2 regions of the Pseudofrankia saprophytica genome follow, and region 2 is predicted to be linked to the other one. Evidence: predicted binding sites of a transcription regulator. Region 2 holds the regulator's gene; the other holds the start of a gene.
The links. Region 2 encodes LexA, which represses DNA repair genes until DNA is damaged. Its sites were predicted from a motif close to CGAACNNNNGTTCG; they were not measured.
Positions count from the first base shown of each region.

Region 1: a site for LexA is predicted at 2,010-2,023, ahead of FRCN3DRAFT_RS0217425 (alpha-ketoglutarate-dependent dioxygenase AlkB). Genes of this name have one in related genera too.

Region 1 is NZ_KI912266.1:4,196,602-4,199,870, reverse strand. Features, by position in the region: gene FRCN3DRAFT_RS44940 (aminoglycoside phosphotransferase family protein) at 1-535, shown strand, start outside; gene FRCN3DRAFT_RS0217430 (methylenetetrahydrofolate reductase) at 894-1,700, opposite strand; gene FRCN3DRAFT_RS0217425 (alpha-ketoglutarate-dependent dioxygenase AlkB) at 2,037-2,876, shown strand; gene FRCN3DRAFT_RS0217420 (alkaline phosphatase D family protein) at 2,902-3,269, shown strand, end outside.
Region 2 is NZ_KI912267.1:33,819-53,777, reverse strand. Features, by position in the region: gene FRCN3DRAFT_RS0234785 (Lhr family helicase) at 1-1,519, opposite strand, end outside; gene FRCN3DRAFT_RS0234780 (HNH endonuclease) at 1,638-3,197, opposite strand; gene FRCN3DRAFT_RS0234775 (DUF3046 domain-containing protein) at 3,749-3,943, shown strand; gene recA (recombinase RecA) at 4,187-5,224, shown strand; gene recX (recombination regulator RecX) at 5,236-5,796, shown strand; gene rny (ribonuclease Y) at 6,314-7,990, shown strand; gene miaB (tRNA (N6-isopentenyl adenosine(37)-C2)-methylthiotransferase MiaB) at 8,092-9,567, shown strand; gene FRCN3DRAFT_RS0234750 (class III extradiol dioxygenase subunit B-like domain-containing protein) at 9,564-10,358, shown strand; gene FRCN3DRAFT_RS0234745 (alpha/beta fold hydrolase) at 10,355-11,242, shown strand; gene miaA (tRNA (adenosine(37)-N6)-dimethylallyltransferase MiaA) at 11,346-12,266, shown strand; gene FRCN3DRAFT_RS0234735 (EAL domain-containing protein) at 12,401-13,273, shown strand; gene dapF (diaminopimelate epimerase) at 13,321-14,235, shown strand; gene hflX (GTPase HflX) at 14,516-16,132, shown strand; gene FRCN3DRAFT_RS0234720 (hypothetical protein) at 16,173-17,468, shown strand; gene lexA (transcriptional repressor LexA) at 17,514-18,362, opposite strand; gene FRCN3DRAFT_RS0234710 (hypothetical protein) at 18,798-19,130, shown strand; gene nrdR (transcriptional regulator NrdR) at 19,568-19,959, shown strand, end outside.

The DNA of each region.
Region 1 (3,269 bases), on a different contig from region 2:
GCTCGACGTCGCGGCGTCGGTCCTGCGCGAGCTGCACGTCCCTGCACCGGCGGGCCTGCCGACGACCACCGCGACCGCCGAGCGGTGGCACCACACGCTCGCCCACGAATGGCGCCGACTCGGCGAACCGGGACCCGCCCGCCTCATCGACGCCGCCACCATGACCTGCGGCCACCTCTCGCACGACCCCACACCCCCGGTCCTGCTACACGGCGACTTTCACTTCGCCAACGTGCTCGCCGGCACCCGCCAGCCCTGGAACGCCATCGACCCCAAACCGCTCACCGGCAACCCTGAATACGACCTGCTACCGCTGCTACGCAACCGCTGGGACGACATCACCGCCAGCCCCCAGCCCGCCCAGGCAGTCCGCCAGAGGATCGACACCCTCGTGGAAGCCACCGGACTCGACCGGACAAAAGCCCACGCCTGGGCCTTCATCCGCAGCGTCGACGACGCACTCTGGGGCCACGCCCAACACGACACCCAGTTCGAAGCGATCGCCTGGGAGATCGCACACGCCCTATCCACATGATCCAGCTCGCCCGGCCGTCCTGAGCGCGGCCTGGTTCCGCCAAAACCATGCCGAGAACTGTCGTGCCTGCCACGGCGATGAGGAGGAGACCATCGGGGGCGGCGAGCTTGGCCCGCACTCTGGCGACCCGCTGAGCGCCAGGAGGTCGTCCGCGGGCGGTATTGGCTTCCTGCCAGACACCCAGGGCGGCCGGAAGATCGTCGCCGCGCGCGAGACGGATCTCCACCGGCGCTGGGGCCAGTACAGGTTCCATGGTCCGCTGATCGCCCGCTACCGCTCCCTGACCGCTTTCAGTGGGGAGTTACGGCCGCGCTATCCGGCAGGGGGTACCAGGACCTGCGAGAAACGGCCCGGGCGGTTAGAGAAGGTCCTCAAGTCGGGTGGCGACCTGGCGGTAGCGGCTGACCGGGACGAGGTGCACACCGGCGAAGGCGCCGCTGTCGCGCAGCCGTAGCACCTGGTCGCAGGCCGCTTCGACCCCGGCCGCTTGGTCCCGTTCGACTGCTTGGACGAGGTCGTCGGGGATGTCGATGTCGGGGATGGTCGCGGCGAGGCGGCGGGCCATCCCGGCGCTCGCGAGGACCATGACGCCGGCGTAGATCGGCAGTTCGACCGGATGGGCGTCGCGCCAGCGCAGCAGGGCGTCCACCGAGTAGCTGACCTGTACGAACAGGAAGTCGGCCGCTCGTTTCCATGTGGGCAGTGGACGTAGGCCGGCCGCGGCGCCGACCCGGAACGCCGGCATGTCCGCGAAGACCGGATCCTCGCTGGCCGCGCGGGCCTCGTCCATCATCGCGCGCACGGTCAGGTCGCTGGTCCGGTTCCCGGCGGTGGGTTTGTCGCCGTGGACGAACAGGAATTCCTCGACGCCGTAGGCCGCGGCGGTGAGCAGGTCGCGGCGGAAGCCGAGCAGGTTACGGTCGCGGGAGTTCACGCAGGCGATGCTGCGTCCCCCCATCGTCTGCACCTCGTGGGCGACGGCGATGCTCGACACCGTCGCGCGTCCGATGTGGTTGTCGGGGATCAGGAACGCGTCGGTGACGGGGCTCAGGACGCCGATCTGGTGGCGGGCGTGGGTCAGGTCCGGCCGGGTCGGCGGCTCGATCTCGCAGATCAGCTCGAAGCTGCGCACCGGACGTTCGTGACCCGCCGTGGATTCCTGCATCCGGACAGGATAGGACGCCACGATCCACCGACCACAGCCACACCGCACGGGTGCGCTGCACCGCTTTAGCACACCGTAGGAACAGCCTGGGTAGGAAACCCCGACTGCGAAATGTCCGGCTGCGCCAGCAGGGCTCCGGCACGTTCGCGTTATGACCGGCCTGTCCGAGGATCGTCCGCGTGACGATCTGTCCGGCCTGTTCTTGCCCCGTTCGGCGATCTCCAGCCAGGGCAGCTTCGGCACCGCGCTGTCCAGTGCCGCCAGCTCGGCGCGCGTCTCCCGAGCACCCGCCATGTCCACCAAGCTCTTCGAACACCTGTTTGATAAGGTGATCTCATGGTGGGAGCACCATTCCAGGCATCACTGCTCGACACGGATCTGTTCGACCCGGACCTGCTCGGTACCGCCCCGCTCGACGCTGTCCCGCTCGACACCGGCCCCACCGGCGTAGGCGGGCGGGGCGCCGGATCGGCGGTGCGGGACGCACCACTGGGCGCCGGGCTTCGACGGCAGTGGCTCGCCGGCGGGGCGTGGGTCGACGTGCGGCGGCGCTGGATCGCGGGGGCGGACTCGCTGTTCGAGCGGCTGCGCGCCGAGGTCCCCTGGCGGGCCGAGCGGCGGCCGATGTATGACCGAACCGTCGACATACCCCGGCTCCTCAGGTTCTACGGCGAGGGCGAACCGCTTCCCGACCCGGCGCTGGACGCGGCCAGGCTGGCCCTCGACGAGCACTACGCGGCCGAGCTCGGCGAGCCGTTCGCGACCGTCGGGCTGGCCTTCTACCGCGACGGCCGCGACAGCGTCGCCTGGCACGGCGACCGGACCGGCCGTAGCGCCACCGAGGACACGATGGTCGCGATCCTGGTCCTCGGCGCCCCCCGAGCCCTCGTGCTACGCCCCCGCGCCGGCGGTCCCGCCGCTCCCCGCCGGGCCACCCACCCAGGCGGCGCGCTCGCCGGTGCCGATGGCCGCGTCGGCGCTGACGCCGCGGCGGGCGGGCACGCCGGCAGCGTCGGGGCCGGCGGCCCGACGACGATCCGGCACGAGCTCGGCCACGGCGACCTGCTCGTCATGGGCGGCAGCTGCCAGCGCACCTGGGAGCACGCCGTCCCCAAGACGGCTCGGCCCGTCGGCCCCCGCATCAGCGTCCAGTTCCGCCCCCGCGGCGTCCGCTAGCCGGTCCAGGGGCACCATCGTCCCCATGACCAGCCTTCTCCTCGGACCCCTGCACCGGTATGCCGACGCCAGCCGGGCGTCCGTGTGGGTGGAGACCGATGTCCCCTGCGAGGTCGAGGTACGGGCCGGGGAGGCTCCAAGGGCGAGCACGCCGACCTTCACCGTCGGCGGGCACCATTTCGCGCTCGTGACGGTGGACGGGCTGGAGGCGGGTCGGGCCTACCCCTACGAGGTGTGGCTCACTCCGGCCGGGGAGCCGCCCGGCCCGGCGGTGCGCGTCTGGCCCGAACCCGGGACGGCCGGGCCGCCGAGCCTGCTGCGGCCGGTCGGCGAGGGCCGGCCGGTCAGGCTGGTGTTCGGGTCCTGCCGGGTGACGGCGCCGCAGGCGAAGCC
Region 2 (19,959 bases):
GGCCGACCCGCTGCATCCCGGCGGCGACGCTCGGCGGCGAGGAGATCTGGACCACCAGGTCGACGGCGCCCATGTCGATGCCCAGCTCCAGGCTGGAGGTCGCGACGACGGCGGGCAGCCGGCCGGCCTTGAGGTCCTCCTCGATCAGCAGCCGCTGCTCCCGGCTGACGCTGCCGTGGTGCGCCCGGGCCACCTCGGCGAACGGGAGCGGCTGGGCGGAGCCCGGGGTCCCTGCCGGATCGGCGAAGCCGATCTGGGAGGTCTGCTGGCCCATCATCTCGGCGGGGCTGACGCGGGTCGCCTCCGGCACGGCCGGGAACGGGCCGTCGAGGTCGTCCAGGTCGATCATCCCGGAGCGGCGTTCCACCCCGGCCATCTCGGCGGCCAGCAGGCGCTGCGCGTGCAGCTCGTTCAGCTTGGCGCACAGCCGTTCCGCCACCCGCCGCGAGTTGGCGAACACGATCGTCGACGTGTGCGCCTCGATCAGGTCGAGCACCCGCGCCTCGACGGCCGGCCAGATCGACGGCCGGCTCGGCACGGCGGCGGGCGGGCCGCCACCGAGGGTGTCCAGGCCGGCAAGCCCGGCGAGCGCTCCGGGGCCGTCGGGGCTGGCCAGGCCGACGAGGCTGGTGGGGGCGCCGGGGTCGGCCATGTCCTGGACGGGCACGACGACGTCGACCTGCAGGGTCTTCTCGGTCGGTGGGCGGACCACCGTCACCGGGCGGGCGCCACCGAGGAAACGGGCGACCTCCTCCACCGGGCGCACCGTCGCGGACAGGCCGATCCGCCGGGCCGGAGTCTCCAGCAGGGCATCGAGGCGTTCCAGGCTGAGGGCCAGGTGGGCGCCGCGCTTCGTGCTCGCGACGGCGTGCACCTCGTCCACGATCACCGTCTCCACGCCGCGCAGCGACTCGCGCGCCTGGCTGGTCAGAATGAGGAACAGCGACTCCGGCGTGGTGATCAGAATGTCCGGCGGGGTGCGGCCGAACGCGCGCCGCTCGGTGGCCGGGGTGTCACCGGTGCGCATCGCGACCGTCACCTCGGGCACGGTGACGCCCAGCCGGGTCGCCGCGGCCTGGATGCCCGCCAGCGGAGCCCGCAGGTTGCGGGCCACGTCCACCGCCAGCGCCTTGAGCGGGCTGACGTAGAGGACCCGGCAGCGGCGGGTGGGGTCCGGGGAGGAAACCGGTGAGGACGTCTGCGACGAGGCCCGCGGCGAGGCCCGCGACGCGGACGCGGTTGCCCGTCGTGAGGACCCGTCCGGCGATGACGCGTCCGGCGATGACGCGGAGCGCGGGCGTGCGGCATCTGGCAGGCCGGCACGCACGATTTCGTCCAGCGACCACAGGAACGCCGCGAGGGTCTTGCCCGAGCCGGTCGGCGCCACCACCAACGCGCTGCCGCCCGCCCGCACCGCCGTCCACGCGCCGGCCTGGGCCGCGGTCGGCGCCGGGAAGGCGGCGGAGAACCAGGCCCTGGTCGGCGCCGAGAACCCGGCGAGGGGGTCGGAAAAGGACATGGAGCCAGTCTGCATCCCACCTCCGACACAGCGCTCCGTCCGACCTGGCCGCCTGTGGCGCCAGTCCGCTACGCAGATGCCCGTGTTCGGCTACGCAGCCGGTCCATACACAGCCGGCCTAGCAGCGGGTGGCCGACGATGTTGCATGAGGGCGATGATGTTGCATGAGGACGAGGAGCGAGTCATCCCAGCTGAGACGTCCACCGTCGTGGGTCTGTATCGCGTCGGCCGCGACGTCTCGCGTCGCCGCGGCGAGGCAGCCGACGGGCTGGGTACCGACGTCCAGGCACGGGGCCGGGGTCACGACGAAGCCGTCGGGCAGTGTCGCGACGATCGTTCCGTCGTCACGGCGGCTCAGGGTGATCCCCTCGTCATGGATCAGCTGGTGATGGCGACTGCACACCAGCGTCAGGTTCTCCAGATCCGTGTCGCCCTCGTCGGCCAGCCACTCCAGCAGGTGATGCGTCTGAAGCCAGCGGGTGTGGCCGCACCCCGGGTACTGACAAGTGCCCTGGTCACGGGCGTGGACGGCCTCCCGTAGCCGGCGGGTCGGTACCCGGTGCCGCCGCCCGAGCGCGAGCGGGTTCCCGGCCGTGTCCCGGACCAGCGCTCGCATCAGTCCGTCGCAGCCGAGCCGGCGCAGCACCGCCTTGGGCAGGCCGACCTCGGGCTCCGCATCGCAACGCAACAGGCCACGGGCAAGCCTGCTGACCGGATCCGAACCGGTCGCCGCCGTGTTCGGTGGCCGGCCGGTGCTTCGCGGGGGCTCGCCCGTCGGGGCCATCCCATCCCTCGCACGGCCGGTCGGGCCTGCCGGCACGCTCGCGGGGCTCTGGGCCCCCGCCACGCGCTGACCGGTGCTCAGCAGAGTCTCGGCGTCGACATGCACGGTGACCGTGTGGGACGGGCTCATCAGGTCTGGGACAGGCCGGTGAAGGAAGCCCTCAGCCAGCGCCACCAACGCGTCGGCGTCGGCCTTCCGGTCGCGCGGGGCGTTGACGATCGGTCTGTCCGCAGGCGACGCGTCGGCCTCGGCACCAGTCCGGGATGGAGCGGTGTCGTCGAGGCTTGCTCTCGCGGCGTCGATCGCGACGGCCAGCCGGGCGCCCTCCTCCGCCGTCAGCACAGCCTGCAGGCGGAACAGCCCGTCCGCCCGGGTGCTCCAGGTCACCTTCCGTGCCGCCCGCTGCTCGGCCGGATCCGCCGTCAGCTGGTGGTAGCGCGACGCGAGCCGCTCAAGCTGGCCCGCGGTGCAGTGCAGCGCATGCGACAGCCAGGTCTGCTCCGTCGCGGCCTCGGCCACGCGCGCCACGGCGCGCACCTTGGAGTAGGACAACCGTCCCTCGGCGAACGCCGCGCGCAGCGCGGGCAGCTCCTCCAGCGCGCGGGCGACGGCCATATGTTCCTGTGCCGTCCGGATTCCCAGGCCACACCGCCAGGACAGCCACTGCGCGCAGGTCGCCATTCCGAGCCCCGACCAGCCTCGCCGCCGGTCGAACGCGGCCAGCATCATCAGCAGTTGGCAGGTCGCCGCGGCGATTCGTGCCGCCCAGGCACAGATGGCGCGTTCCAGCTCCGTCAGCGGGACCGTCTCGACCTCGGCCACCACTGAGTCGGACGCACCGACAGCGGGCGACTCGGCGCTGAGGGAGTTGATGTCGATCTTCGTGTTGGCCATGGGCACCGCCGGGACAGGGGAGGCGGGCCCCGCGCCCGCCGCTGCCGCCATGGTCGCGTCCGGGTACGACATTTTCGCAGGTCAGCCTGGGGGAGCGAGGTTCGTGAAGGTGGCGAGGTGAGTCTCCGCGCTCATCCGTGTCCCGCCGTTCACCGTCCGCTGTCCGTCGTCCTCTGGCCGCTGTGCTCCGTGTCCGCTGTCCGGCGTCGCCGCCGGTTCCGCGGGCCAGAAAAATGATCTTCGCGTTCCGCGGAACGCGTGTTTCTCCGCGGTCCGTCACACCAGCCGCCCAGAGGTAGCCCCCGGGGAGACGGCGCCGGACATGCGCCGCGGGACAGGCGACCGGCACGTCCGGGTCGATCACCGGGCGAGCGGCTCTCGGCGCGCCGCGTCGGTCCCTCGACCCGTGTCGACAGTGGGACGTGGCGCTCGCGCGGTTGTCCGGTTGTCCGGTCGGCACCGTCGGCCCCCGCCGCCTGGCTTCAGCCGGCTTCGGCTGTCGGTCCAGGGGCGCAGGGTTCACCGGGTGGGCTGGCAGGCACACTGGATCGGTGCGACTCACCGAGTTCTGGGCCCGGATGAACCGGCAGTTCGGCGCCGAATACGCGGAGTCAGTCGCCCGCGACCACGTGCTGGCCAGCCTCGGCGGCGTCACCGTGGAGGGCGCGTTCGCCCGGGGCGAGGACGCGAAGGCCGTCTGGCGTGCCGTGTGCACGGAGTTCGACGTCCCCGCCAGGGAGCACTGAGGCGGTCCCGCCGAGGTCCGGGGGACGCTCCGCGCCCGCCGCCATCGGGGAGGCTGGCCCGTCGGGGAAAACGTGGCGGGTTCGGCGTGTCGAGTTCGAACTCGAACGCGTGTTCGGCTAAGGTTGTCCACATGCGCGCGGTTGTCCACAGTTGCGAGGCGGCCCTCGAAACTGTCGGACCGACCCCCTAACGTCGCCCTCGTGGCCACCAAGACTCGACGACCTCAGCCAGGAGTTGCTCCGATGGCAGGACCCGACCGTGACAAGGCGTTGGACAACGCTCTCGCGCAGATCGACAAGCAGTTCGGCAAGGGCTCCGTCATGCGCCTCGGTGACGAGACCCGCATGCCCATCCAGGTCATCCCCACCGGGTCGATCGCGCTCGACGTGGCGCTCGGGATCGGTGGCCTGCCTCGTGGCCGGATCATCGAGATCTACGGCCCGGAGTCGTCCGGCAAGACGACGGTCGCGCTGCACGCGGTCGCCAGTGCCCAGGCCGCCGGCGGCATCGCCGCCTTCATCGACGCCGAGCACGCGCTCGACCCGGACTACGCGTCCAAGCTGGGCGTCGACACCGACAATCTGCTGGTCTCCCAGCCGGACACGGGCGAGCAGGCCCTCGAGATCGCCGACCTGTTGGTCCGCTCCGGCGCGCTGGACATCATCGTCATCGACTCGGTGGCCGCGCTGGTGCCGCGGGCCGAGATCGAGGGCGAGATGGGTGACAGCCACGTCGGCCTGCAGGCCAGGCTGATGTCCCAGGCGCTGCGCAAGATGACCGGTGCGCTGTCGAATTCCCACACCACCGCGATCTTCATCAACCAGCTCCGCGAGAAGATCGGCGTCATGTTCGGCTCGCCGGAGACGACGACCGGTGGCAAGGCGCTGAAGTTCTACGCCTCCGTCCGCCTCGACGTCCGCCGGATCGAGACGCTCAAGGACGGGGCCGAGGCGGTCGGCAACCGTACCAGGGTGAAGGTCGTCAAGAACAAGGTCGCCCCGCCGTTCCGGACCGCCGAGTTCGACATCGTCTACGGCGGTGGCATCAGCCGCGAGGGCTCGCTCATCGACATGGGCGTCGAGCACGCGATCATCCGGAAGTCCGGCGCCTGGTACACCTACGACGGCGACCAGCTCGGCCAGGGCAAGGAGAACGCCCGCAACTTCCTGCGTGACAACCCCGACCTCGCCGACGAGATCGAGAAGCGCATCAAGGAGAAGCTCGGCATCATCCCCACCCTCGACGACGGCGCCCTGGCGCCTGTCCCCGTTGATCTCTAGGAGGAGAACGGATGACGGCGCCGGTCCCGTCCGCGCACAGGCAGGCTGACGCCGGGCGGGACCCGGTGGGGGTGGCTCGGGAGATCTGCCTGCGGCAGCTGGCCGTTCGGGCGCGTAGCCGGGCGGAGCTGGCGGGGACCTTGCGGCGGCGCGGGGTGGCCGACGACGTCGCGGAGGCGGTGCTCGACCGGCTGACCGAGGTCGGGCTGATCGACGACGACGCGTTCGCGACGGCGGTGGTCTCCTCGGCCCGGGAGAACCGCGGGCTGGCGAGGCGGGGGCTCGCGGTCGAGTTGCGGCGGCGGGGTGTGGACGACGACGTCGCCGCCGCGGCGCTCGCGGACGTCGGCGGCGAGGAAGAGGAAGCCGCCGCCCGCGAGCTCGTCACCCGCCGGTTGAGGACCATGGCCGGGCTGGACCGGCAGGTCCAGCTGCGCCGCCTGGTCGCCATGCTCGGCCGCAAGGGCTACCCGACGGAGCTCGCCGTGCGTGTCGTCACCGAACTGGTCAGCTCGGCGAGCGCCCCTGACGATCACCTCGCGGACGACGCCGACCTCGGCGACCTCGACTAGTGGGAGCTACCGGGTCGGCCTAAAGGCCGGCTCGGCGCCGGCGAAGGCAGACCAGCCTCTGGCCAGGGCCGGCGGTCCGGACATCCGGTATTTCTTGACCTGGGAAAAGTGGCCGACCTACTCTCAGCAACGGTGCGAGGACTCCCGCGGACAACGCGGTCGCGATAGTTGGCTAACTACACACGAGGGCAACCTTGGCGCTCCGTGGCGCTGTCGGGGCCCGGCTGTGGCGTGAGGACATGCGTCTGCGCCCGGTTGGCGCTCGGCAACGCTCAGTGGGCGCTGGCTGTGCAGTGAAGGTGCGGCCGCGCCTTCATCCGCCCTGGTGGACGCCGCCGTCTGTGGTGGGTCCTTCGCCGCTCCGGTCCGTTCTTCGGGAACTGGCGGGGTCGGCTTCGTGTTCGCCGGCCTATGGCTGGCTTCCTGGTGGGCTGGATGGCCCGGGGAGCAGCTTCCTCGTCGAGATCCGTGCGCGGAACGGACGGGGACCCGGCTCCCCCTCCCGGGAGGAGCAGCGGTGGTCGGCGTGCTCGTGGCCCTCGTCGCGGTGGTACTGGTCGCCGTCGTCACCCTCGTCGTGGTCGCCGCGCGGCTGATCCGCGCGGGCGCTCGCCCGGCCGAGACGCCCCACGCGTCCGCCGACGCACCGGCTGGCGCCGACGCCCAGACCGCGGCCGCGCTGCTGGCCGCCCAGGCGGACGCCGCAGCCAAGGCCGAGACGGCCACCAGGGAAAAGACCGAGGCGGCCGCCAGGGAGAACGCCGAGGCGCTTGCCCGCAGGCTCGCCGAGGCGGAGCGCGACCGGGCCGAGGCCGCCCGGCGCGAGGCGCAGGCCGAACGCGACAAGGCCCTCGCCGACCTGCGAGGCCGGCGCGAGGAACTGCGCGACTGGGACAGTCGCCTCACCCAGCGTGAGGCGCGGGTCGAGGAACGGCGGGCCGCCCTCGAGGACCAGACCCGCCGGATCGAGTCCCGCGACCGCGAGCTCACCGAGCGGGACGCGGCGCTCGCCCGCCGGGCCAGGGAGGCCGACGACCTGGACGCCCGTCGGGTGGCCGCCCTCGAACAGGCCGCCGGGATGACCTCGGCGGAGGCGCGGACCGAGCTGCTGGCGGTCGTCGAGCAGCAGTCCAGGCTCGAGGCGGCGACCCTCGCCCGGGAGATCGAGGCCCGCGCCGAGGAAGAGGCTCAGGATCGGGCGCGGCGCATCGTCACCCTGGCTATACAGCGGGTCGCCGCCGAGCAGACCGCCGAGTCGGTGGTGTCGGTGCTGCATCTGCCGGGCGACGAGATGAAGGGGCGGATCATCGGCCGGGAGGGCCGCAACATCCGCGCCTTCGAGTCGGTCACGGGCGTCAACGTCCTCATCGACGACACCCCCGAGGCGGTGCTGCTCAGCTGCTTCGACCCGGTGCGCCGCGAGGTCGGGCGGATCACGCTGGCCGCGTTGGTGGCTGACGGCCGGATCCACCCGCAGCGCATCGAGGAGGAGTACGAGCGCGCCCAGCGCGAGGTCGAGGCCCGGGTCGTGCGCGCCGGCGAGGACGCCGTCCTCGACGTCGGCATCGGCGACATGCACCCCGAGCTGATCGTGCTGCTCGGCCGCCTGCGCTACCGCACCAGCTACGGCCAGAACGTGCTGGCCCATCTCGTCGAGTCGGCGCACCTGGCCGGCGTGATGGCGGCCGAGCTGCGCCTCCCATTGGCCGTCGCCAAACGCGGCACGCTGCTGCACGACCTCGGCAAGGCGCTCACCCACGAGGTCGAGGGGTCGCACGCGCTGGTCGGCGCCGAGATCGCCCGCCGCTACGGCGAGCACGAGGACGTCGTCCACGCCATCGAGGCGCATCACAACGAGGTCGAGCCCCGCTCCGTCGAGGCGGTCCTCACCCAGGCGGCCGACGCGATCTCGGGCGGACGGCCCGGCGCGCGCCGGGACAGCCTCGAGTCCTATGTCCGCCGACTGGAGCGCATCGAGCAGATCGCCGGCGAGCGCCCCGGCGTCGAGCGGGTGTTCGCCATGCAGGCCGGCCGTGAGGTCCGGGTCATGGTGGTCCCCGAGGAGGTCGACGACTCCGCCGCCCACCTGCTCGCCCGCGATGTGGCCCGCCAGATCGAGGACGAGCTCACCTATCCGGGCCAGATCCGGGTCACGGTCGTCCGCGAGACCCGCGCCATCGAGACCGCCCGTTAAGCCGACGGTCTGGAAGTGCGCTGGCGCGCGCGTCCCGACCATCGCCGTACGCTGGTCGGGTGAGTGACCGTAGGTACCAGGTACGCACATTCGGGTGTCAGATGAACGTGCACGACTCCGAGCGGATCTCCGGACTGCTGGAGTCGGCCGGGTACGTCCCGGTGGCGGATGGCGAGACCCCGGATCTCGTGGTGTTCAACACGTGCGCCGTCCGGGAGAACGCCGACAACCGGCTGTACGGCAACCTCGGTCAGCTTTATCCGACGAAGAAGGCCAACCCGGGCATGCAGATCGCCGTCGGCGGCTGCCTCGCGCAGAAGGACCGCGGCACGATCACCCGCAAGGCGCCCTGGGTCGACGTCGTGTTCGGCACCCACAACCTGCACCGCCTGCCGGTGCTGCTCGAGCGGGCCCGGCACAACGCCTCGGCCCAGGTCGAGATCGCCGAGGCGCTGGAGGTCTTCCCCAGCTCGCTGCCGGCGCGCCGGGCCAGCCTCGCCTCGGCCTGGGTCAGCATCAGCGTCGGCTGCGACAACACCTGCACCTTCTGCATCGTGCCCAGTCTGCGCGGCAAGGAGCGCGACCGCCGCCCCGGCGACGTGCTCGCCGAGGTCGAGGCTCTCGTCGCCGAGGGCGCCCTCGAGATCACCCTGCTGGGCCAGAACGTCAACTCCTATGGCCGCTCGTTCGGCGACCCGGCCGCGTTCGCCAGCCTGCTGCGTGCCTGCGGCCAGATCGACGGCCTGGAGCGGGTCCGGTTCACCTCGCCGCACCCGCGTGACTTCACCGACGACGTGATCGCCGCGATGGCCGAGACGCCGAACGTCTGCCCGCAGCTGCACATGCCGCTGCAGTCCGGTTCGGACGCGGTGCTGCGCCAGATGCGCCGCTCCTACCGGCGTGACCGTTACCTCGGCATCGTCGAGCGGGTACGCGCCGCGCTGCCGGCCGCCGCGATCACCACCGACATCATCGTGGGCTTCCCCGGCGAGACGGAGGCCGACTTCGCCGACACCCTCGACGTGGTGCGCGCCGCCCGCTTCTCCAGCGCGTTCACCTTCCAGTACTCGCCGCGTCCCGGCACCCCCGCGGCCACGATGGACGACCAGGTCCCGCCGGAGGTCGTCGCCGAGCGCTATGCCCGGCTCGTCGCGCTGCAGGACGTGGTCTCCCTGGAGGAGAACCGTGCCCAGGTAGGCCGGGTCGCCGAGGTGCTCATCGCCGAGGGGGAGGGCCGCAAGGACGACGCCACCGGCGGTCGCTCCGGCCGGGCCCGCGACGGCCGTCTGGTCCACCTGGGCCCCGACGCCAACTCCAGAGCCCGCTCGGGCCTGCCAGGTTCGGCGGCGGGTGACGCGGCCGTGCTCGCCGAACTCGCGCGGCTGCGCGCCGGCGACGTCGTCACCAGCGTCGTGACCTACGGCGCCCCGCACCATCTGGTCGCCGACGGCGCGCTGCTCACCGCCCGCCGCACCCGCGCCGGGGACCTGTGGGAGGCCAACCGCGCGGCGCCGGCCCGCCCGTCGGTCAGCCTCGGCATGCCCAGCCTGGGCGCACCCTCCGCGGCGGCCAGGTGACGCTCGTCGCCGCGGCGGTCTGCCCGCATCCACCCCTGCTCGTACCCCAGGTCGGCGCCGGTGAGCCGGTGGCCGCGCGGGAACCGGCGCTCGCCGCCGTCCGCCGGCTGCGCGCGGCGAACCCCGACGTCGTCCTCGCCGTCGGCGACGACCCGGAGGCGCTCGCGACCGGTTCCCGGCCCTACGGTCCGGACGCGGTCGGCGACTTCCGCGGCTTCGGCGTCGACTTCCGCGTCCCCCTCGGGCCGCCGGCCGGCGCCGGGCGGGCCGCCGCGGGGTCCGTGAACGCCGGCACAGACGTGGGCACGGACGGTCGCCGGCTGCCGTTGTCGCTGGCGGTCGGTGCCTGGCTGCTCGCCGAGACCGGCTGGGAGGCGGCGCGCCGCGGGCTCGGCGTGTCCCCGAAGGCCGAACCGGCCGAGGCCGCGGCGCTCGGCGGCGGGCTGGTGGCGGCCGCCGCGGCGGCGGGGGAGCGGGTCGCCCTGCTGGTGATGGGTGACGGGAGCGCGCGGCGGACGGCGAAGGCCCCGGGGTCGCTCGACGAGCGGGCGCAACCGTACGACGAGATCGTCGGGCGGGCGCTCGCGGACGTGGACCTCACCGCCCTGCTCGGCCTGGAGCCCGGACTCGCCGCGGACCTGCTGGTCGCCGGTCGGGCTTCCTGGCAGGTGCTTGCCGGCGCCGTGCGCGCCGCCGGTGCCGCGGGGTGGACCGCGGACCCGCTCTACGCCGACGCCCCCTACGGCGTCGGCTACTTCGTGTGCGTGTGGGAACGGGGAGGTGCCGCGTGACGGCGTCCGCTGCGCAGCCGGGCCCACCGCGGCGCACGACGGTGGCCGGTCTGGCGGCGCTCGCCGCCGGCCAGGACGACCTCCCCACCGTCGTCATGCTGCCGGGCTACACCGGCAGCAAGGAGGACTTCGCCCCCGTCCTGCCGCTGCTGGCCGCCGCTGGTCTGCGGGCCGTCGCGGTCGACCTGCGGGGGCAGTACGAGTCCGTCGCCGACGCGGACGAGCCGGACAGCCAGTTCGCCATCGACGCCCTCGCCGCCGACGTGGCCCTCGCCGCCGCCCAGCTGGGTACGCGGGTGCACCTCGTCGGGCACTCCTTCGGCGGGCTGGTGGCCAGGGCCGCGCTGATCGCCCATCCGGCGGCGATCGCCTCCGTCGTGCTGCTCGGATCCGGCCCGGCGGCGATCGTGGGGCCGCGCGGGCTGGCGCTGCACGCGATGTTCGCCCTGTATCGACAGGCTGGGCGCGCCGGGGTCTGGGAAGGTGTGCGCGCCATCGACACCACCGTCCGGCCGCCGGCGGAGGCCGAGTTCCTGCGCCAGCGCTTCTTCGCCAGTTCCGAGCGGGGGATGCTGGCCATGGGGGAGGCGCTGCTCGCCGAGCCCGACCGGGTCGCGGACGCGGCCGCCGCCGCCGCGGCGCACGCCATTCCCCTCCTGGTCACCCACGGCGTCGGCGACGACGCCTGGCCGCCGGCCATGCAGGCCGACATGGCGACCCGCCTCGGTGCCCGCTACGCCGTCATTCCCGACGCGCTGCACTCGCCCGCGGCCCAGAACCCCGCCGGCACGGCGGACGTCCTCGTCGGCTTCGTCCGCGACGCCGTCGCCGGATCGTCCACGGAGACGCTCCCCGCCTGCGAGGCCACCGCCGAGGTCAGCTGAACGGTCGGCCGAGCTCAGCCGGCCCGCGCGCCGCTGAGGCGAGCCAGGGCGCCGATCTCGGCCGGCGGGCTCGCGGAGCGGTGCGCGTGGCAGGCTTGAACCTGTGCGACAGGATGATCGGGGGCGCGGCGGCCGGGTCGTCGCGATCGTCGGGCCCACCGCGGCCGGCAAGAGCGATCTGGCGATCGACTTCGCCGCCTCGCTGGGCGACGGCGTCGCCGAGATCATCAATGCGGACTCGATGCAGCTCTACCGCGGGATGGACATAGGCACGGCCAAGGTTCCGCCGGCCGAGCGGCGGGGGATCCCGCATCATCTCCTCGACGTCTGGGACGTGACCAGGACGGCCGACGTCGCCAGCTACCAGCGGGACGCCCGCCTCGTCGTCGACCGCCTGCTGGCCGAGGGGCGGGTGCCGGTCCTGGTCGGCGGATCGGGCCTGTACGTGCGGGCCGTGCTCGATGAGCTGGAGTTCCCCGGCACCGACCCCGTGGTGCGGGCGAGGCTCGAGCAACGGCTCGCCGAGGACGGCCCGGCGGCGCTGCACGCCGAGCTCGCCGCCGCCGCTCCCGAGGCGGCGGCGGCGATCCTGCCGACCAACGGCCGGCGGATCGTGCGGGCGCTCGAGGTCGTCGCCCTGACCGGCGGATTCACCGCCACGTTGCCCGAACACCGGTCGCGCTATGACGTGGTCATGATCGGCGTCGACCGGGAGGATCTCGACGCGCGGATCGCGCTGCGGGTCGACCGGATGTGGGCGGCCGGGTTCCTCGACGAGGTCCGCGAGCTGGACAAGGTTGGGCTCTCGACCGGCCGGACGGCGTCGCGGGCACTCGGCTATGCCCAGGTGCTCGGCTGGATCTACGGCGAGTTCGCTTCGTCCGAGGACGCCCAGTCCGCGACGGTGACCGCGACGCGCCGCTTCGCGCGTCGCCAAAGGTCATGGTTCAAGCGTGATCCACGGATATTCTGGCTTGGCCAGCCCGATGTCGGCACCGTCCGCCGCCTGGTGGGCTCGCTCTGATATTGGCAGGGCCTCCGGGTGAAGCCTCGTGACAGTGGTGCGCCCGTCGGCCTGACGTACGACCGACCGTTCCCTCGCTGTGGTGCGCCAGCGGAGGCATGGCTGGTCCATCCCGGCGTCCGGGAGAGGCCTGCGTGACCGAGCTCGACCTAGCGCTCATACATGCCTTGTATGCCGCCTTCGATGACGGCACCCTCAGGTTCTCCTTCGAACCAGAGGTGGATCTGCGCACCGGATCCGTCCCCGGCATGACGGCTCGCCTCCAGTGGGCTCACCCCGACCGGGGCCTGCTCGACACCGGAGACGTCCGCGCCATCGCCCGGTTCGCGGGCCTCGCCGACCAGCTCGACCTGTGGGCGCTACGGGCCGCCATCACCGAGTGCCGCACCTGGCACCGGATGGCGGCCGGCACCCACATCCGCCCGCCCAGGCTGTGGCTGCACGTCGGCTCCCGTCAGCTCGCCCGGCCGACGTTCGCCGCCGAGGTGACCGCACTCGTCCGCGACCGGGGTGCCCTGCCCCCGGGCGCCGTCGGGCTCGCGTTCACCGAGGAGACCCTGGGCCGGGCGGCGCCGTCGCTGCCGCGCCTGCTCGCCGGGCTGCGCACCAGCGGCGTCGCGGTCGCGGTCCGGGCGTTCGGCAGCTGGATCGGCTCGCCGGCCACGCTCGACCTGCTGCCGCTCGACCTGGTCCGCGTGGACGACCGGTTCCTGCGAGCCACCCTGCGTGACCTCGAGGGCGAGGCGGTCTTCGCCTCGATGGTCGCGCTCGCGCACCGCCGCCACGCCGTCGTGCTCGTCGACGGCGTCGACACCGCCCGGTTCGCCGGCCGCGTCGCCAGCCTCGGCTGCGACCGCGCCGCCGGCCCGGTCTTCTGCCCGCCCCTGCCCGTCGACGACGCCCGCCTCCTCGCCCTGGGCCGCGGCCGCCCCACCCACACCCGCCACCCCCCTTCCCCTGGCACCCCCGGCCCCGCCGCTCCCTACGACATGCAGCCCACCGCCTGACGACGCCGGGCCCGCGGCCCGGCCCGCCACCGCCGTACGCTTCTGGGGTGCGGTTCGTGAAGGGGCATGGGACGGGTAACGACTTCGTGATCGTGCCGGATCCGGACGGTGACCTCGACCTGACGCCGGAGCTGGTGCGGGCGCTGTGTGACCGGCGGACCGGTGTCGGCGCCGACGGGGTGTTGCGGGTGGTGCTGGCCGCGGCCGACCCGTGGGCCTCCGCGCGGTCCGCGGCGTGGGCCTCCCAGGCCGGGACGCCGGCCGAGGCGGCCCGCTGGTTCATGGACTACCGCAATGCGGACGGGTCGCTCGCCGAGATGTGCGGCAACGGGCTGCGGGTCTTCGGCCGGTATCTCGTCGACGCCGGCTACGAGCCGCCCGGCCTGATCCCGGTCCTGACCCGGGCGGGTGTGCGGGTCGCGGACGTGCCCGCCGAGGGTGCGGTGACGGTCGAGATGGGGCCTGGGTTGGTCGGCTCCGCGGGCGCGGCGACCGTGACGCTCGCCGGGCGGACCTGGCGGGCCACCCCGGTGTCGATGGGCAACCCGCACGCGGTCTGCTTCGCCGACGACCTGAGCCCGGCGGGCCTCGCCGCGCTCGACCTGACCAGGCCGCCGGACGTGCCGTCGGAGGTGTTCCCGGACGGCGTGAACGTCGAGATCGTCGTCGGCGCGCCGGACGCCGTGGCGATGCGGGTGTACGAGCGGGGCGTCGGGGAGACGCTGTCCTGTGGGACCGGAGCCTGCGCCGTCGCGGTGGCCAGCGCCACCCGGGCGGGCCTGGGACCGGGGGTGGCGGTGCCGGTGGCGGTGCCGGGCGGCCTGCTGACCGTGCTGTGGGACGACGACCAGGTCCGGCTGCGCGGCCCGGCCGTGCTGGTCAGCGACGGCCTGCTGCGCCAGGACTGGCTGGCCGCCGCCGCGGGGGACAGCCGGTCCGCCGTGGCCGCGGGGCTCGTCTAGGCCGCCGGCCGCGGCCGCGCGGCTTCGGACACGGCCGTGCCGGCGCGCCGGGCCGTGGTCCTGCGCGGAAATCCCGTCGCGGGAGCACGCCGGGCGTGGCACGCTACCGTCACCGAAGGCGTGGCGGTTCCCGCGTCAGCGGGGTGAATGCGTGGCCCGCGCCAGCGGGGTGAAGACGTGGATCGTGTGCCACCGATCCTGGACGCACATCCCGGACAACTAGGCCCGACCGGCCACCGCGCGGAATCGAGTGCGGGCCGGTCGTGTTGGAACGGACGGTATGAGTCTTCCCGCTGAATCCGCAGTGACCAGCCCGACCCGCGAGCCCAGCTCTCCCATTGATTCCGTGAGCGGGATCGATGCGGACGGCGGCGCAACGCGGGGCGACGGGAACATTTCCGAGGCGGTCGCCAGGGTGCTGACGGCCGACTCCGGCGCCGCTGAACCCGCCGACACCGTCGGACCGGCGGACACCGCCGCCGACGCCGGTGGCGCGATCACGCTGCCGGGTCTCGGTTTCTACGATGACGCCGGCGACGAGCTGGCGGTCGAGGAGCGCGACGCGCTTCGCCGGATGCCGGGGCTCACCACCGAGCTCGCCGACGTCACCGAGGTCGAGTACCGCCAGCTGCGCCTGGAGCAGGTGGTCCTGATCGGTGTGTGGACCACCCGCTCGATCGAGGATGCCAAGACCTCGATGGCCGAGCTGGCCCAGCTGGCGGAGACCGCCGGCTCGGTGGTGCTCGACGCGCTCGTCCAGCGCCGGGACAAGCCGGACACCGCGACCTACGTCGGTTCCGGCAAGGCCAAGGAGCTGGCCGAGGTCGTCCGCGCGGCCGGGGCCGACACGGTGATCTGCGACGGTGAGCTCACTCCGGGCCAGCTACGCCAGCTGGAGGAGGTCGTCAAGGTCAAGGTCATCGACCGGACGGCGCTCATCCTGGACATCTTCGCCCAGCACGCCACGTCCAAGGAGGGCAAGGCGCAGGTCGAGCTCGCGCAGCTGCAGTACATGCTGCCGCGGCTGCGAGGCTGGGGTGAGTCGATGTCCCGGCAGGCCGCGTCCGGTGGCCGCGCCCCGATCGGTACCCGCGGCCCCGGTGAGACGAAGATCGAGACGGACCGGCGCCGGCTGCGCGCCCGGATCTCCCGGCTGCGGCGTGAGCTGCGCGAGATGGAGACCGTCCGCGAGACCAAGCGGTCGGCGCGTCGGCGCGGCGCGGTGCCTTCGGTGGCGATCGCCGGTTACACCAACGCCGGCAAGTCGTCGCTGCTCAACCGGCTGACCGGCGCGGGCGTGCTCGTGGAAAACGCGCTGTTCGCCACGCTGGACCCGACGGTGCGCCGCGCGACGCTGCCCGACGGCCGGGTGTTCACGCTCACCGACACGGTCGGCTTCGTCCGCCACCTGCCCCACCAGATCGTCGAGGCGTTCCGCTCCACGCTCGAAGAGGTCGCGGACGCGGATCTGATCATCCATGTGGTCGACGGCTCGCATCCGGACCCGATCGGGCAGCTCTCGGCCGTGCGCGAGGTGCTGAACGACATCGACGCCGGCGACGTGCCCGAGCTCATCGTGGTGAACAAGACCGACATCGCCGACAAGACGACGGTCGCGGGCATCAAGCGGATCGCTCCCGACGCGGTGTGCGTGTCGGCGCGGACGGGTGCCGGCCTGGAGGAGCTGGTGGAGGCCCTGGCCGCCCGGGTGCCGCACCCGCAGGTCGAGGTCGACGTCCTCGTCCCGTACAACCGCGGGGATCTCGTCGCCCGGATCCACGAGTCCGGTGAGGTTCTCGACCAGGCGCACACCGCGACGGGCACCGAGCTGCGCGCTCGCGTCTCCGCGGGCCTGGCCGCCGACCTGGACGCCTTCCGCCAGAGCGTCGACGCCTAGGGCGCATCACCGCCACGGCGCCTGTCGGTAGGTTCGTGGCGTGGCCGTGGAGGAATCGGGCAAGGCGGACAAGCCCGGTTCGCTCGGGCTGGCCGCTGTCATCGGCGCGGTCGCCGGGCTGTCCCTCGCCACTCGGTGGGGTGCGCTCCCCATGATCGCGGCGGCCGTCGTCGGTGGCCTGCTGACGACGGTGTCGGAGGCGGTCGCGCGGGCGCGGCAGCGTCCCGGCCAGATCCCCGCGTTGTGGTCGCGCATCGTGATGAGCACCGCGATGGCGGCGCCCCTGGCGTGGGCGCTGGCGGCGGTGACCGGGGCCGGGCCGGTGGTCGTGGGCCTGGTCGCCGGCGCGCTGGCCGGCGCGCTGGGGCTCCGTCCGCAGAAGGTGGTGCTTGGCCCGCTGGTGGGGCTCGCCATCGGCTACGGGTGCCGGCTGCTCTGGGGCGACGTCCCTGCCGCGATCGTCGGCGCGGCCACCGTGCTCGCCTTCCGGACCGTGTCGGCGGCGATCTTCCGGGACCCGCAGGTGATGATGCTCGCCGAACGGGTCAGCCCCGCGGATCTGCCGTTCGTGGTCCCGCTGGTGGCGCGGACCCGCTATGTCGGGACGGGCTACGTGCGCGACCTGGCCGAGGTGCTCGGCGGCGACTACCAGGCCGCCGCCCCCGACGTCGGGATCGTCGCCTCGCTGGACGAGCTGGCCGGCCCCGAGTTCGATCCCGCGACCGTCGCCCCGCTGGTGCGGGAGTTCTACGAGCACACCACCCGGTTCACCCTCGACATCGTTCCGCGATGGCGGTTGTGGGTGCGGCCCGGCTACCTGCTCTACCGCACCGTGCTCGCGCGCCCGCTGGGGCAGGCGAACGTGCCCATGAACCAGCGAGAGGCGCAGCGTGGGGTTCGCAGCCGGATCGACACGATCAGCGGCACCGACGACGGCACCGTAAGCATCCGGGGCTGGATCAGGTCGTACGTCGACAACGACGAACCCATCTACGTGGGGATCTACACGACCTACCGCCGGGACGGCCGCGGCTACGTCAGCGTCGGCTTCCCGCTGCCACAGGCCAGCTTCACGGCCACCCTCGCGCCGACCGCGCGGGCCGGCGGCGGGCTGGTGCTGTCCAGCCGCGGCGACCTGGACCAGCCCGGGCACTATCTGACCTATGTGGACGCGGAGACGAAGGAGCTGACCGCCGCGGCGGTCCACGGCTTCGCCGAGCAGCTCGACGTCTACCTCGAGGACGGCGAGCTGCGAGCCGAACACGAGTTCTGGGTGTTCGGCCTGCCGTTCCTCGTGCTCCACTACTCGATCCACCGCAAGGCCGAACTCGGCTAGCCGAGTTCGGCTAGCCGAGTTCAGTCTCAGCGCCTCACGGAGTGCTCAGACGCGGCGCATGACGGCGACGACGCGGCCGAGGATGGTGGCGTCGTCGCCGGGGATGTCGTGGAAGGCCGGGTTCTCCGGCTGGAGCCACGCGTGGCCGTCCCGGCGGCGCAGCCGCTTGACGGTCGCCTCCCCGTCGATCAGGGCGGCGACGATCTCGCCGTTCTCGGCGACCGGCTGCTGGCGGACCGCCACCAGGTCGCCGTCGCAGATCGCCGCGTTGATCATCGAGTCGCCGACGACCCGGAGCAGGAACAGGGTGCCCTCGCCGACGATCTCACGCGGCAGCGGCAGCACGTCCTCGACCGCCTGCTCGGCGAGGATCGGCCCACCGGCGGCGATCCGGCCGACCAGCGGCACGTAGGCGGTCGCCGCCTTCAGCGAGTCCTGCTCGCCGGCCTCGCGGGCGAGCGCGTCGTCGGCCGGGCCGAGCGTGTGCACCCGCAGCGGGCTCACGCCGCCCCGGCCCCTGCCCGCGCCGGCCGTCTGCCGGGTCTTCGGGATCGGCCTGACCGGCCGGCCACCCTCGGGGGAGACCACCTCGATCGCCCGCGGCCGGTTCGGGTCGCGGCGCAGCAGGCCCTTGTCCTCGAGCATCCTGAGCTGGTGCGCGACGCTGCTGGTGCTGGTCAGGCCCACCGCCTCGCCGATCTCGCGCACGCTCGGCGGGTAGCCGCGCCGCTCGACCGCGTCACGGATCACCTCGAGCACCTTGCGCTGACGGGGAGTCAGGCCGTCGTCGTCGACGGGGCCGTCGGGGAAGGCGCGTACGGTGCCGTCGCTCTCCTCGTCGCCGCTGGCCGACGGGCGTCCTGCCCTGCGCGGCCCCCTGCCCTGCGTGGTCATGGCCTAGGTTCTCCCTCGCTCAAGGTCATGGTGCGGGACCGGGCCGCCGGCTTCTCATCGGCCTCACCTGTGGATAAGGGGAGCCGGGTTGCGCCCGATCGTGTGACGACCGTAGCCCGGTGGCGCGCGAATCTCAAACAGGCGTTCGAGCGTGTCTGCGTGCTCTGTCGGCCTTGTGCATGTAAGAATCGACCATCAGTTCGAAGCGGGCCCTGTCCTCGTCCTGACTTCCGCTACCGGCTACTGCCGCCGGTGGTCGCCAGTTGTAGATCTTGGGCTACCTTCCCGATGGCCCCAGATGTCTGCCGGGGATGTCTCCCTCGATGACCGGTCGCCACGGTTCTTCGAGGGCTCGCGCCCCGGACCCCCCGACGTTGGTTGAGCTTCGCTCGACGAGCTGTGCCGGGTAATGGCCCGGCCGCTAGGAGGTTTGGCGTGACGAACCCGCGTGGGGCCACCCTGGTCCCAGGGCGCCCGGCCCCGCGACAGCCGGACGGCGCCGATGTGATCGCCCTGCCCGTACCGAGCCGTCGTCGGTCGGCGAACGCCGCCCCGCCGGCGGTTCCCAGCCCGCTCGCGCGGGCTGTCGCCGCCGAGCACCCGGTCGCCGGCGCGAGGTTGGACCGCCGGCGGGCGGGACGGCCGGCGCCCGCGCTGAGGCTGACCGGCCGCGGCCGGGCCGTCGCCGGGCTCCTGCTTGTCCTCGCTGTCTGGGGCGCCACCAGCGCCGCATGGCTCGCCGTTCACTGGGCGCTCGCCGCCTTCTGACCGGCGGCGTCCTTCCCTGGCCCGACGCCCGCGCCGACCACCCGGTCGGCGCGGGCGTCGGGCTGTCGGCATGTGACGGTTCGTCGCGAACCTGCTGCTTCTCCCCGTCTGGGCGGGTGGGATCCGACACGCGCGGGGGGCATGCTCACGGGTGATCCGGGTATGCGCTACTCTGGCAGCACAACATCTTGTAGTTACATACCTGTAAGTAGTCCACAGCTTGTAGTTGCGGAATAGCTAGCCGCGGAACGGCAGCGTTCCGTGGGAGCTGTGGAGACCGTCCCGACGGTGCGCGGTCGCGCTCGTGGGAGCTTCCCCGGCCAGGTCGCCATGCCCTGCGTCAGCCATGCCTCGGGAAGCAGGGACGGGGCCGAAGCGTGGACGCGTTCTCTCGCGTGCGTGGTTGTTCCTACAGGGGTCTGACGAAGGGAGGAGCCGTGCGGTGTCCGTTTTGCCGGCATCCCGACAGCCGAGTGGTGGACAGCCGGGAAGCCGATGAGGGCGCGGCCATCCGGCGCCGCCGGGCGTGCCCGTCCTGCGGGCGGCGGTTCACGACCATGGAGGAGGCCTCGCTGCAGGTGCGCAAGCGCAGCGGTGCCGCCGAGCCGTTCAGCAGGGCCAAGGTCGTCGCTGGTGTCCGCAAGGCCTGCCAGGGCCGTCCGGTGAGCGCCGAGGACCTTGCCAGGCTCGGTCAGCGAGTGGAGGACACGGTCCGCTCGTCGGGCGCCGCCGAGGTCGCTGCCGAGGATGTGGGCCTCGCGATCCTCGGGCCGCTCCGTGAGCTCGACGAGGTCGCCTACCTGCGGTTCGCGTCCGTCTACCTGTCGTT